Linked DNA regions of Robertmurraya sp. FSL R5-0851. The protein of the gene in region 1 interacts with the protein of each later gene in a pairwise test. Links are inferred from orthologs where the notes say so. Each region holds a gene or a part of one and is shown on either strand. Other genes may lie near its edges.

Region 1 (5,742 bases):
ATCTTCAGAGGAAAGCTGCTGGGTTGTAAAGGAAACTAATCCTTTGTCTACTTGAATTATTTTTTCTTCCATCTCTATTTGAAGTTGGTCAGGCTTAACAGCAATGATAAGCTGATGCTCTTGTCCAACTACTTTATACGGGATAATTCGGAGCTTATTTTCCCATTCAGTTGGAAGAGAGGCTTTTCCATAAATGATCTCATCCTTTTCACTTGAAAGTATCCTAATGGATTCAGGGATCGTTTCTAATTGGTTATAGACAGAGACAAACATGACAGGCATTTTAGTGAGAGGATCATAAAGTTGATTCCCACTATCCACCAGACCTTTACATGTGAATTGACTTTCTCCAATCTGAATGCGAATAGAAACCATTTGATCAAATTGTATTTTCGTCATTTCAAATTGTTCAATATTTGATCTGGAGAAATGCCATGCAATCGGAAAACCTATGAGAACAAAAAACCAGCTAATCGGATCACCAAATCCCTTTACACTTCCTATTAAAACAGAGGAGGTCAATTGGTTATCAAACTGAATGAAATAATGAACCCCAATAAGCGCTCCACCTACTAAAAAGGTAACGAAATAGAAGGTCATCGTTGTACGGATAAAGGTACGTAATCTTTTGTATCCAAAGGTAACTAGAACCATCACTAAAGAAAAGGCTAATTTCACGACAGGATGACCAGAATAATTCTGAAAAGGAGTAAAAGCCAATATAATAATGAAGGATCCTATAAGTCCTCCACAAAACAGTCTCCAAATCTTATACTCTCTTTTTACTATTATGGCAGTTAAATAAAGAAGTAACGTATCGAAAAGGAGATTTAGCAGCCAAATCACATCTAAATAAAGTGTCAAAGATTATCCTCCTTGCTCGTTTCTCCTTATTCAATCTATTATTCTGTTATGAAAAAGTATAACGTACATAGATGTTGGAAGTGTGTCACTTTATGTACATAAAAAAGAAGAGATTTTCACAAATCTCTCCGTTTTTTGTCAAAATTTCTCATCTCAGGTTGGGAAAACTGATTTTCCTCTTAAAACAAAATAAAAAGCAGAATTCTGGTCGAATTCTGCTTTTTGTATTGATAGGGTTTACCTATCGTCTTCTATTGCGATTACGTAAGAAAGTAGGTATATCTAACGTATCGTCACTGCTGTGTGAAGTATTTGAACGTACAGGTTCATTGTACTCCTCTTCACGAATGATTTCTCTTTGTGGCTTTGTAGGTGCAACAGATTGTTTTTGTTGCCCAAAACCTGGACGACTTGTTGGCTTCGGTTGAGAAATATCTTCATTAAAACCGGTCGCAATCACTGTTACTAGGATCTCATCCTTCAAGTTATCATTGATAACCGATCCAAAAATCATGTTCACTTCTTGGTCAGATGCAGAAGCAACGATATCTGCTGCTTCCTGAACTTCATATAGGCTTAAGTTTGATCCACCAGTAATGTTCATCAAGACTCCTTGTGCTCCATCAATGGACTTTTCTAGAAGCGGTGAAGAAATGGCTTTCTTTGCTGCTTCTGTTGCACGGTTTTCTCCTGCAGCTACACCAATCCCCATAAGAGCAGAGCCTTTGTTAGACATAATTGTCTTTACATCTGCAAAGTCTAAGTTGATAAGACCAGGTGTTGCAATAAGGTCCGATATACCTTGAACCCCTTGACGTAGAACATTGTCAGCCTCACGGAATGCTTCAAGCATTGGTGTACTCTTATCCACAATTTCAAGAAGACGATCATTTGGAATAACGATTAGTGTATCAACCGCTTCCTTCATGGAAGAGATGCCACCTTGAGCTTGAGTCGAACGCTTTCTACCTTCAAACGTAAACGGTCTTGTTACAACTCCGACTGTTAATGCCCCTAACTCGCGAGCGATTTGAGCAATAACGGGTGCAGCCCCTGTTCCAGTTCCGCCACCCATACCAGCTGTAACGAAAACCATATCGGCCCCAGCTAACACTTCTTCAATTTGTTCTCTACTTTCTTCAGCTGCTTTTTTCCCTACTTCAGGGTTTGCTCCTGCTCCAAGTCCACGAGTAAGCTTTCCCCCAATTTGCATTCTTGTTTCTGCCTTCGATAAATTTAATGCCTGCGCATCTGTATTTACCGCGATAAATTCGACACCTTGGACGCCATGCTCAATCATCCGATTAACAGCATTGTTTCCGCCTCCACCTACGCCGATTACTTTTATAGTTGCCAATGAATCTAAATTTGTATCAAATTCCAACATGACAAATCCTCCTAATTCGTCGATATTCCCGGTAGCGATCGATTGAATACTATTCAAAAAAGTAACCAAGGAATTTTTTCACTCGTGATGTCATTTTTTCTTCCGGCTGCTTGTCCGGCTTTGCCTTTGGTTGAGGCTGCTTTTGAACTCTCTTTTCCTTTGATTCGCCAGCAGCCGTACTGTTACCAATAGACCTACCTTGTATTTTAGCATTTTTGTAAGCGAATTTTATTAAACCGACAGCAGTCGTGTATTGCGGTTCACGTACTCCAATATAATCCGGAATGGCGATGCGAACTCGGTTTTGGAAAACCACTTGCGCTAATTCAAGAATTCCTTGAGTGTTTGCTACTCCACCTGATAAAACATAACCACCAGGTAAATCACGAATGCCCAAACGTCTAATTTCATTTTGTATAAGGTCAAAAATTTCTTCCGTTCTTGCTTCAATAATATCAGAAACTTCAAGCTGGTTAAATTGTTGATGCTGATCACTTCCGATAATCGGTACGCTAAACACTTCTTCTTCGGAAGCATGGTCATAGTATGCATGTCCATGTTTTGTTTTTATTTTCTCAGCATCTTCAGTAGATGTCCGAAGACCAATCGATATATCTTTTGTTATATGGTCTCCACCAACTGGAAGTACACTTGCTGCTCGTAAGAATCCATGTTCAAAAACACTAATTGTTGTTGATCCCCCACCAATATCAACGAGTGCCACACCTAAGTTTTTTTCATCCTTTGAGAGTGCAAAGGCACCAGAAGCAAGTGGTTGTAAAGTAATATCAAGGATTTCTAATCCAGAACGTTCTACGCATCGAAGAGTATTATGTAAAATCGTCTTAGAACCTGTAATAATCGTTCCTTCCATTTCAAGCCTTACACCTATCATTCCCCGTGGGTCATTAATTTCATCTAATCCATCAACAATAAATTGCTTCGGAATGACATCAATAATCTCACGCTCAGGTGGAATGGATATTACTTGTGCTGCATCAATTACTCTAGCAACATCCTCATTGGTAATTTCACGATTTTCACTTGATACAGCTACTACACCATGACATGGCTGTAACATCACATGATTTCCAGTTACACCAACAATTACCTTATTAATTTCCATGCCTATCATTCTCTCAGCTTGTTCGATTGCCTTTCTAATAGAATGAACGGTTTCATCTATATCAACAATGGATCCTTTTCTTAGTCCTTCGGATTTAACATTGCCAACACCAATAATATTCAAAGAGTCATTGACCATTTCTCCAATGATCACTTTTACGCTGGATGTACCGATGTCAAGACTTACATATATTTCATTGCTGTTCATTCTTTGGCACCTCCTTTAACAATTCAAAAAATTGAACAACAATTCCTATTTTTTCATACCGTATAATAATGTATCTATAAGATTATTCGGCAAATTTAATATATTCCCTTTTAAAATATACAAATTTTTTCTATTTTTCTTTATTTGTAGACCATTTTGTTAGCAGAATTCTTCGAATCACGGCTATATTTTGAAATAGTCTTACCCCAAACGCAAAAACTGCTGCTAAATACAAGTCTACACCAAGATGAACACCTAGAAAAGCTAAACTTGCAGCAAGAATAATATTAAAGAAAAAACCGGAAACAAAAACCTTTTCGTCATATATATTTTGCAGATGTGCCCTGATTCCACCGAATAAAGTATCAAGGGCAGCTAGTACGGCAATGGATAGATAATTGGAATATTCCTCAGGGACAGATATATCTGTTAATAATCCAAGGACGACTCCAATGATCAATCCTAAAAGGGGAAGCCACATGATTAACTATCTCCTTTGTCAGATTTTACTTGCTCCATACCTCTAATTCGAATAGAATCTTCAAAGGCTGGGACAGCAATGGAAAGCTCAGGCTTCTTTATGGTGACGGTTAAATTATCAATAAAGAATTCTTCTGCTGATTTAGAAACCTGCATTTGATTGTACAGCTTTTCCGCAACGGTAAAATCCTCCGTCAAAACGATAATTTCAATTGGAAATTTTGTTAAGGAACGTCCGTTTATTTTCGTTTCGCCATTTATATCACGGATTACAGTAGTATTGATCACCCTTTGACCTGCGACCGAAACATGTTTTGCACCATACATATTTATCTCATTTAGCAGTCGTTCTAATAGGTCCGGTGAAAGTGTAGCACCAGAAGTCCCTAAGATCAATTCTTCATTCAGTTGTTCTATGTATATCGTCAAACCTGGGCCAGTCAACTCTGTTAGTCCTGCTTCTTGCTTTAATTCCTCTAGAGTATTCCTTAACGTGTTTCCTTTTCCCTGTTCTCTTTCCGTTTCGTATTCGTTCAATTTTTCTTCAATGGAACGAATTTCTTTAATCAGTCGGGATTGAAGTTCCTTTTCCTTCAGTAAATCCTCACGAAGCTGCCAGGTATCCCTTGTGTCTCGTACCTCTGGTTTAGAGACCGTTTGAAATTGGATAGCAAGCATGAATCCAACAATGACCCCGATGATTACCAAGCTGTTTATTTTCTTTCTGTCCACGTAAAAATCACCTAGCTTTCTTCATTATTGTGGACAAAACATTCAAAAAGAGTTAAGTGCCTAATAACGGATCTAATATAACTTCTTCTTTTTTCTGGATCGTTACTTCAATATTGTCATTTACCAGCATATCTTTAATTCCTCCTGTTAAATTCAAAGCAGAGGTCATCACATCAGGATCACCAATAGCCGTAATAACAAAAGGAGCAGGATGTTGATATCCATCCACTTCAATCACTGGACCATTACAAAGAATATAGGAATTATGTGTGAGCCTTTGCCCATTAATCGCAATTGCCGAAGCACCCGAAATATATAACTCATTAATCACTTTAAAGACATGGTGCTCATGAACAATATAGTTATTTATGTTTTCTTCATTAGGATTGTAGTCACCATCAGCAAGGGACACTTCTACTCCCTTCCCTTTTACCTTGACTTTACCTACAAACATACGATATTTTTCCGCGTCTTCCGCGAGATTGAAGAAAACTTGTTCTTCTTTCGCTAATTCTTCTTCAATCTCTACAATTTTATCTTGTTTTTCCTTTAATTCATTCTGAAGCTCTCGGTTTCTTTCTTCCTGTGAAATCAACTGATTTCGCAATTCTAAATCACGATTCCACTGCTTGTCCGTTATCGTATTTTGTGCTTTTTCCTGCTTAGTTAAATGGTAAGAAAAAGACACCATATAACCTAATACAAGGAAAACTAACGAGAGGATAACATGTTTACCCTTCACCCTCTTCTTCACTTGTTTCAACTCCTCCTGGGTCGTATGATTTAAAATACGAACCCACCTCTAAATCAATGACACCCTTTTGTGACGGATCTAACTGACTAACGATGGAAGGGTAGTGTATCATTTTTTTTGAGAAACTCCTTAAAGATGCACTGACTTCATTTCCATCATTCATATATAAAGAAATATGGAAACGATCCGTTT
Region 2 (3,324 bases), 1.9 Mb from region 1 along the record:
GCCATATATTTATACCCTTTTGCTCGACAAGCTTCTACCATTTGCTCAATGGAATGCGAACCATCACTCCATGTCGAGTGCATGTGCAGATCACCTTGAATATGGTCAAGAGCAATAATTTCAAGCTCTTCTGTATAATGTTCCACTTCAGTGCCATCCTCACGCATTTCGGGTGGAATAAAAGGCAAACCAAAGTGAGCAAAAAACTCCTCTTCGCTATGAAACGTAACAATTTCCCCGGATTCGATATGTTCAACACCATATTCGCTTATTTTTTCACCACGTTCCTTCGCTAACTGACGCATCCTTACATTATGGTCCTTTGAGCCAGTGAAATGGTGTAATGTCGTAGTAAATTCCTCGTCCTTTACAAGACGAAAATCAATGGATACGTCAAACTCTAATTCCAGGATAATGGAAACCTTTGTATCTCCTTTTGAGACAACTTCTTTGATATGCTCCATAGAGAGCAGCTTCTCCTTCACCAATTGAGGATCAGCCGTGGAGATAATGAAGTCTAAATCCTTGATCGTTTCCTTCATTCTTCTAATACTACCTGCTCTTGAAAAGCGAACCACTCCATCCATTTCCGAAAGAGCAAGCTCAATCTTCCGTGCAACTGGTAGCATATATGCAAGAGGTAGTCGATCTGGTTGGGAACCAAATTCGTTGATGGATTGAAGAATTTTCTCCTCTGTCTTTCCACCAAAACCAGTAAGTTCTCTCACCTTTTTGTCCACGCACGCCTGCTTTAACTCTTGTACATTCGTTATTGAAAGCTCTTTGTATAGCTTAGCAATCTTTTTCCCACCAAGGCCAGGCAGTTGTAGTAGGGGAATCAGTCCCTTTGGTACTTCTTCCTGTAGCTCTTTTAGAACAGAGGATTGCCCCTCTTGAATAAACTCTATAATAACAGCAGCAGTCCCTTTACCAATGCCTGAAATGGTGGTAAAATCATCGATTTGTGATAGATCCTGCTCATTTATTTCAAGGCTATTTGCTGCTTTTCTAAAAGCAGACACTTTAAATGTATTCTCACCTTTTAATTCCATATATGTAGCGATCGTCTCAAGTAAACGTATCACATCTTTTTTTTGTATTGCCACACTAACCACCTACTTTCACTAAATCCCATTATGAATGATTCACTTCTATTTCACCAATCATTTAGATATTTGAAATCCTACTATGTATTATGTACGTATTGGAATCCAAAAAGTTTTTAAGAAAAAACAAAATAAAACTTCTCTTAAAAAAGAGAAGTAATAATAAGTTATCCCCAAAGCTCTTTCACAAAATTAGATAAAAATGGGGTATTTTCAACTATCCCCTTTGCCACAGAAGAACTAGCTAAAGGAGATTGCACGGCTTCAATTGGTAGAAGTGCTGCTATGTATAAAATGATAAACAGAAGTAAATAGACCTCTAAAAATCCAAGTATACCTCCAGCCCAACGATTAAAAGTCTTTAAAATTGGTAGATTGGAAACAAAATCTAGCATACTTCCAATTATTTGTAGAATAATCTTAACTGCAAAGAAAATAGCTACAAAAGCAATTCCACGGTAATATGCATCCTCCATATTTCCTTCTGAAAAGATGATTTGTAAATTTGATGCATCACCGAAGCTTGGATATGGAATCCAAAGGGTTAATTTAGGAGCAAGTTCGGAATAATAGACCTTTGCAACAATAAATGCAATAATGAAGCCAGTAAGATGAATAAATTGAAGGATAAACCCTCTACGAAGTCCAACAAGTAATCCTATTAATAATATAATGATAATGGCAATATTTAGCATATTCGTTCAATCCTTTACTTCTTTAGTTCACTTTCTAAGCGGTCAAGATGATCCTTTATTTTCAGATAATCATTTACAGCATTTACTGCTGTAAGAACTGCAAGCTTTGTACTATCGAGTGAGGGATTCTTCTGACCGATTTCGCGCATTTTATTGTTTACCAAAGAGGCAACCAATCGAACATGTTCAACACTTTCATTACCTACAATTACATACTGTTGCCCGTATATTTCAACTGTTGTGCGCTTCTTTTCTGCTTCAGACACAGCATTGCCCCCATTCATAAGAATCCTACACTATATCATAACATGAATATTATTTGAGTGGGAAGTTAAGAATGTCTAAATCAGACGAATCAAGGAAAAATATGTATTTTTATTGGAGAGTGTAAAATGAGTCAAGTTGTATTAAAACAGTCTGGGGAACAAATAAAGAAGATGCAGGAATACTACCAACAAAGCATTTCACCTAAAATCCCACCCGGTGGAGTTTTTGCAGCAAAATTGTCCGGTTGCTCCATAACCGCATATAAGTCAGGTAAAGTGCTTTTTCAAGGTCCTTCATGTGAGATGGAAGCAAAGAAATGGGGTGCTGCGGATCAACCTCCAAACAAAAAGACTCCGAAACCTTCACCAAATAAAAGCCATCTACCTGAGCATTTTGAGTCTCTTTCTGTAGTTGGATCGGATGAGGTAGGTACTGGCGATTTCTTTGGACCAATTACTGTTGTTGCAACTTATGTTAATAAACAGCATATCCCCCTATTAAGAGAGCTGGGCGTAAAGGATTCAAAAGGTCTGAAGGATGAGCAAATTTCAGCGATTGCAAAGGAAATTAAGCATGTGATTCCTTATAGCCTATTAACTTTACATAATGAAAAATACAATCAGCTTCAGCAGTCTGGAATGTCACAAGGAAAGTTAAAAGCGCTGTTGCATAACCAAGCCATTGGACATGTACTGAATAAAATTGCACCAGAAAAGCCTGATGCCATCCTAATCGATCAGTTTGCAAAAGAAGATGTGTATTATCAGTATCTTAAAGGGCAAAAAGTCATTCACCGTGAAAATGTCTTTTTCTCAACAAAAGGAGAAAGTGTTCACTTAGCTGTTGCAGCCGCATCCATTCTAGCTCGTTATGCATTTGTTCAGCACTTTGAAAATCTTTCAAAGGAGGCTGGATTTGTCATTCCAAAAGGAGCAGGTGCCCAAGTAGACGTAGCCGCAGCTAAATTGATTAAAGCAAAGGGAAAAGAAAGCCTTCCACATTTTGTTAAACTACATTTTGCTAATACAGAAAAAGCATGGAAACTGATTACGAAAAAACAATGAAAAAAGGAGCATTCCATTGGATGCTCCTTTTCTATTTTATCCTCTTAAAACTGCTCCAGCCTGATCCTTCAAAGCATCTAGTACCTTTTCGTGAGCCTTTGTTACTTCTTCGTCAGTTAGTGTTTTTTCTGGATCAAAATATCTTAATGAAAACGCAATGGATTTCTTACCTTCTTCCATGCGATCTCCTTC
Region 3 (3,291 bases), 2.0 Mb from region 1 along the record:
CTCAATGTAATCTACTTCTAAACCAGTATGTATGGTGATTTTTCCTCTATATTTATCTCTTAGAATAGCTAGCTCCTCTAAATATGCCGGTAAATCCTCCATTTTCATGGCGCTGTCTTGAAGGGGGGTTGGATCGGTAAAGCCAGCAGGGAGAGGTGCGTGTTCCGTAAATGAAATGGTGGTAATACCAAGTTCCATTGCGTGCTCAATATAAGTTTGAAAAGCATCTTTTGAACCATGGGGACAAAACTTTGAATGAACATGACCATCACGCATAATGAGAATGCCTCCTAGTTTATAATTCTTGCAGTATTTGTCGAAAAAAGAGATGTAATGTAGTTAAAGTGTTTGTAAATAAATTTTAGTACAAAAAAATTGAAATTAATAGTCAAAAAATGTCGTTTACATGGTATCATAAGAGCATTGAAAATACATTTATATGAACCTTTATATAGATAACATAAATGTAGCTCGGATGAGAACAGGGGGCTTAACATGGAGTACATAATCGGGGGCTTAGTTCTTTTACTAGCTCTGTACGTGATTGGATATATGATGAAAAAAAAGCTTTATAAAGAAATTGACCGTTTGGAGAACTGGAAAATAGATATTACGAATCGCCCAGTCCTTGATGAAATGTCGAAGGTCAAACAGCTAAATATGACGGGTGAAACAGAAGAGCTATTTGAGAACTGGAGAAATGATTGGGATGACATTGTAACCAGTCAACTACCAGAGGTAGAAGAGTATCTATTTGATGCAGAGGAATACATTGATCGCTACCGCTTTAATAAAGCCAAACAGGTACAGCGTGCCATTGATTCTCATTTAAGAGAAACAGAAGATAAAATTCAACAGTTACTTGATGAAATCAATGAATTGGTTGGAAGTGAAGAGAAAAATAGAATCGAAATTGAAGAGTTAAAAGAGGTGTATCGTGAGCGCCGCAAAACTCTCCTTGCACACCGTCATAATTTTGGCCGTGCAGAAGCGAAGTTAGAAGTCCTTCTTGATGAAATAGTAGCATGTTTTACTAATTTTGAGGAAAGAACGGAAAACGGCGATTATCTGCAAGCACGTGAGGTTGTGCTATTAATTCAGTCAAAGACAGATGAATTGAGCAAAAAGATGGATGCTATTCCAAATTTACTTATAGAATGCCAATCAAGTATTCCTTCAGAAATCGAGAATCTGAGAGACGGATTCCGTGAAATGCAAAATCAAGGATACCCTCTCGAGCATCTTCATTTTGAAGAGGAGTTAGAAAAACTTCATTTAGAAGTAAATGAATGTTTAGAGTTAATTGAACAGACCGAAATTGATGAACTTCAAAAGAAAATAGATGATGTAAAGGATAAGATGGAAGTTATTTATGATCAATTGGAACAAGAGGTTAATGCCAAGCGGTTTGTTATTGAAAACGAAGACCCAACGAGAAGTATGTTATTCGCAGTAAAAGAAGAAAATAATGTACTAAAGTTCGAAGTGCAGGAAGTACAACAAAGTTATCACCTTGAAGACAGTGAAGTAGAAGGGCAAGTGCAGTTTGAAAAGAAACTTGCTCAGTTAATGAAACGATTTGAAGTATTAGAACACAAAATTGTAGCTGATGAAACGGCCCTTACGATACTAAAAGATGAGCTAGCCGAGTTCAAGCAAGAACTAGAAAAATTAAATCTAGAGCAAAAAGAATACGCTGAAAAACTACAAACACTTAGAAAAGATGAAATTGCAGCACGTGAGACAGTAGTTGAACTTTCCAAAAAAATTGCTGATTGCATTCGTCTTGTAAATAAAAGTAATATTCCAGGTCTTCCAGAAGAGTATCGATATTTATTAGAGGATGCGAGAGAAAGCATTTCAAATGTAAAAACAAAACTAGAAGAAAAGCCGTTAAATATACCTACCGTTCAAAAATATTTAGAAGTGGCTGTTATGACGGTAGATAAAGTATACGACCATACCTCTCAGCTTATTGAAACGGTTCTCTTATCTGAAAAGGTTATACAGTATGGCAATAGATACAGAAGCAGTTATCCGGCTGTACAAAAAGCTTTGGTTGATGCGGAACTGGCTTTTAGAAGCTATGATTATCAAGCAGCACTGGAAGTTGCTGCAACCTCTATTGAGGAAGTAGAGCCTGGTGCATTAAAGCGAATTGAAGCTTTATTACAAGAAACGGTATAAATTTAAATGGAAAAGACCGCTTTTTTTGAAGCGGTCTTTTCCTATTCGTTTTCCTGATTGTCATTTATATGATAACATTATTAGTTGAGTTTACCCGTGATTGGTAAGATAAAGGGGTTTTATACATGATTTATTTTGATAATAGTGCAACAACCAAACCATTTCCAGAAGTTGTGGATTCATTTGTAAAAGTTTCAAGTGAATTTTTTGGGAATCCTTCATCTATTCAACGATTAGGTGTAGAAGCGGAGAGCTTGTTAGCGCAAGCTAGAAAACAAATAGGTGAGCTTTTACAGGTAAATCCGAGAGAGGTTTACTTTACATCTGGAGGTACGGAGAGCAATAACTTAGCAATTAAAGGTACTGCACTTATGTATCGAAACAGAGGGAAACATATTATTACATCAGCGGTTGAGCATGCATCCGTTAGAGAGGCGTTTCAACAGCTGAAGGAATTAGGATTTCGAATAACGGTTGTTCCAGTGGATACGGAAGGGAGAGTTTCTATTTCCGATATAGAAGATGCCATCTGTCACGATACGATCTTAGTGTCGATCATGCATGTAAATAATGAGGTAGGTACGATTCAGCCTATTAAAGAAATCGGCAACATGCTAAAAGGCTATTCCAAAATATTATTTCATGTGGATTATGTACAAGGCGTTGGAAAAGTAGCACTCGATATTCAAAGATATCATATTGATCTCTGCTCGATATCCGCTCACAAATTTCATGGTTTAAAGGGAACAGGCGTGTTAGTCGTCCGTGAAGGGGTCCAAATTTCTCCGCTTTTTTCTGGAGGAAATCAAGAATGGAAGCTCCGAAGTGGGACGGAGAATGTTGCTGGAGCGGTTTCAATGGCAAAAGCATTGAGACTAACTTTACAAAGTTACAAAACAAAATTAAGTCAAATTAGCGAAGTTCAAAGTTATCTTCTTAAAGAACTACAAGCGCTTGAAGATATTGTTATTCATACTCCAAGCAAGGGGCAAGCTCCTCATATCATTAATTTCTCTGTAAAAGGGTTTAGAGGAGAAGTATTTGTACATGCGTTAGAAGAGAAAGGGTTAATTGTCTCGACCACAAGCGCATGTTCTTCAAAAA

What was found. Proteins that work in one complex are often made in the same cells at the same time.
Region 2: the proteins of ftsZ (region 1) and zapA interact in binary tests that used the Bacillus subtilis proteins (3 or more experiments, as listed by UniProt). The link is inferred for Robertmurraya sp. FSL R5-0851 from one-to-one orthologs.
Region 3: the proteins of ftsZ (region 1) and ezrA interact in binary tests that used the Bacillus subtilis proteins (3 or more experiments, as listed by UniProt). The link is inferred for Robertmurraya sp. FSL R5-0851 from one-to-one orthologs.

What each region holds. Positions count from the first base shown.
Region 1 is NZ_JBBOOE010000001.1:1,493,610-1,499,351, reverse strand. The notes cover bases 179-3,168. They hold ftsZ (cell division protein FtsZ), read right to left. Parts: upstream 2,252-3,168; coding sequence 1,106-2,251; downstream 179-1,105. Other genes in these bases: ftsA (cell division protein FtsA), read right to left, coding at 2,301-3,168; spoIIGA (sigma-E processing peptidase SpoIIGA), read right to left, coding at 179-864. Outside these bases: more of spoIIGA, read right to left, coding at 1-178; more of ftsA, read right to left, coding at 3,169-3,584; MKX65_RS07795 (small basic family protein), read right to left, coding at 3,715-4,065; MKX65_RS07790 (DUF881 domain-containing protein), read right to left, coding at 4,068-4,796; MKX65_RS07785 (DUF881 domain-containing protein), read right to left, coding at 4,849-5,550; MKX65_RS07780 (cell division protein FtsQ/DivIB), read right to left, coding at 5,528-5,742. UniProt on the Bacillus subtilis protein: Essential cell division protein that forms a contractile ring structure (Z ring) at the future cell division site. The regulation of the ring assembly controls the timing and the location of cell division.
Region 2 is NZ_JBBOOE010000001.1:3,444,226-3,447,549, forward strand. The notes cover bases 451-3,324. They hold zapA (cell division protein ZapA), read right to left. Parts: upstream 2,086-3,324; coding sequence 1,816-2,085; downstream 451-1,815. Other genes in these bases: polX (DNA polymerase/3'-5' exonuclease PolX), read right to left, coding at 451-1,106; MKX65_RS17755 (CvpA family protein), read right to left, coding at 1,274-1,801; rnhC (ribonuclease HIII), read left to right, coding at 2,194-3,132; pheT (phenylalanine--tRNA ligase subunit beta), read right to left, coding at 3,169-3,324. In the rest of the region: more of polX, read right to left, coding at 1-450. UniProt on the Bacillus subtilis protein: Activator of cell division through the inhibition of FtsZ GTPase activity, therefore promoting FtsZ assembly into bundles of protofilaments necessary for the formation of the division Z ring.
Region 3 is NZ_JBBOOE010000001.1:3,521,681-3,524,971, reverse strand. Bases 1-2,841 are described here. They hold ezrA (septation ring formation regulator EzrA), read left to right. Parts: upstream 1-495; coding sequence 496-2,187; downstream 2,188-2,841. Other genes in these bases: MKX65_RS18135 (cysteine desulfurase family protein), read left to right, coding at 2,313-2,841; hisJ (histidinol-phosphatase HisJ), read right to left, coding at 1-276. Outside these bases: more of MKX65_RS18135, read left to right, coding at 2,842-3,291. UniProt on the Bacillus subtilis protein: Negative regulator of FtsZ ring formation; modulates the frequency and position of FtsZ ring formation. Inhibits FtsZ ring formation at polar sites. Interacts either with FtsZ or with one of its binding partners to promote depolymerization.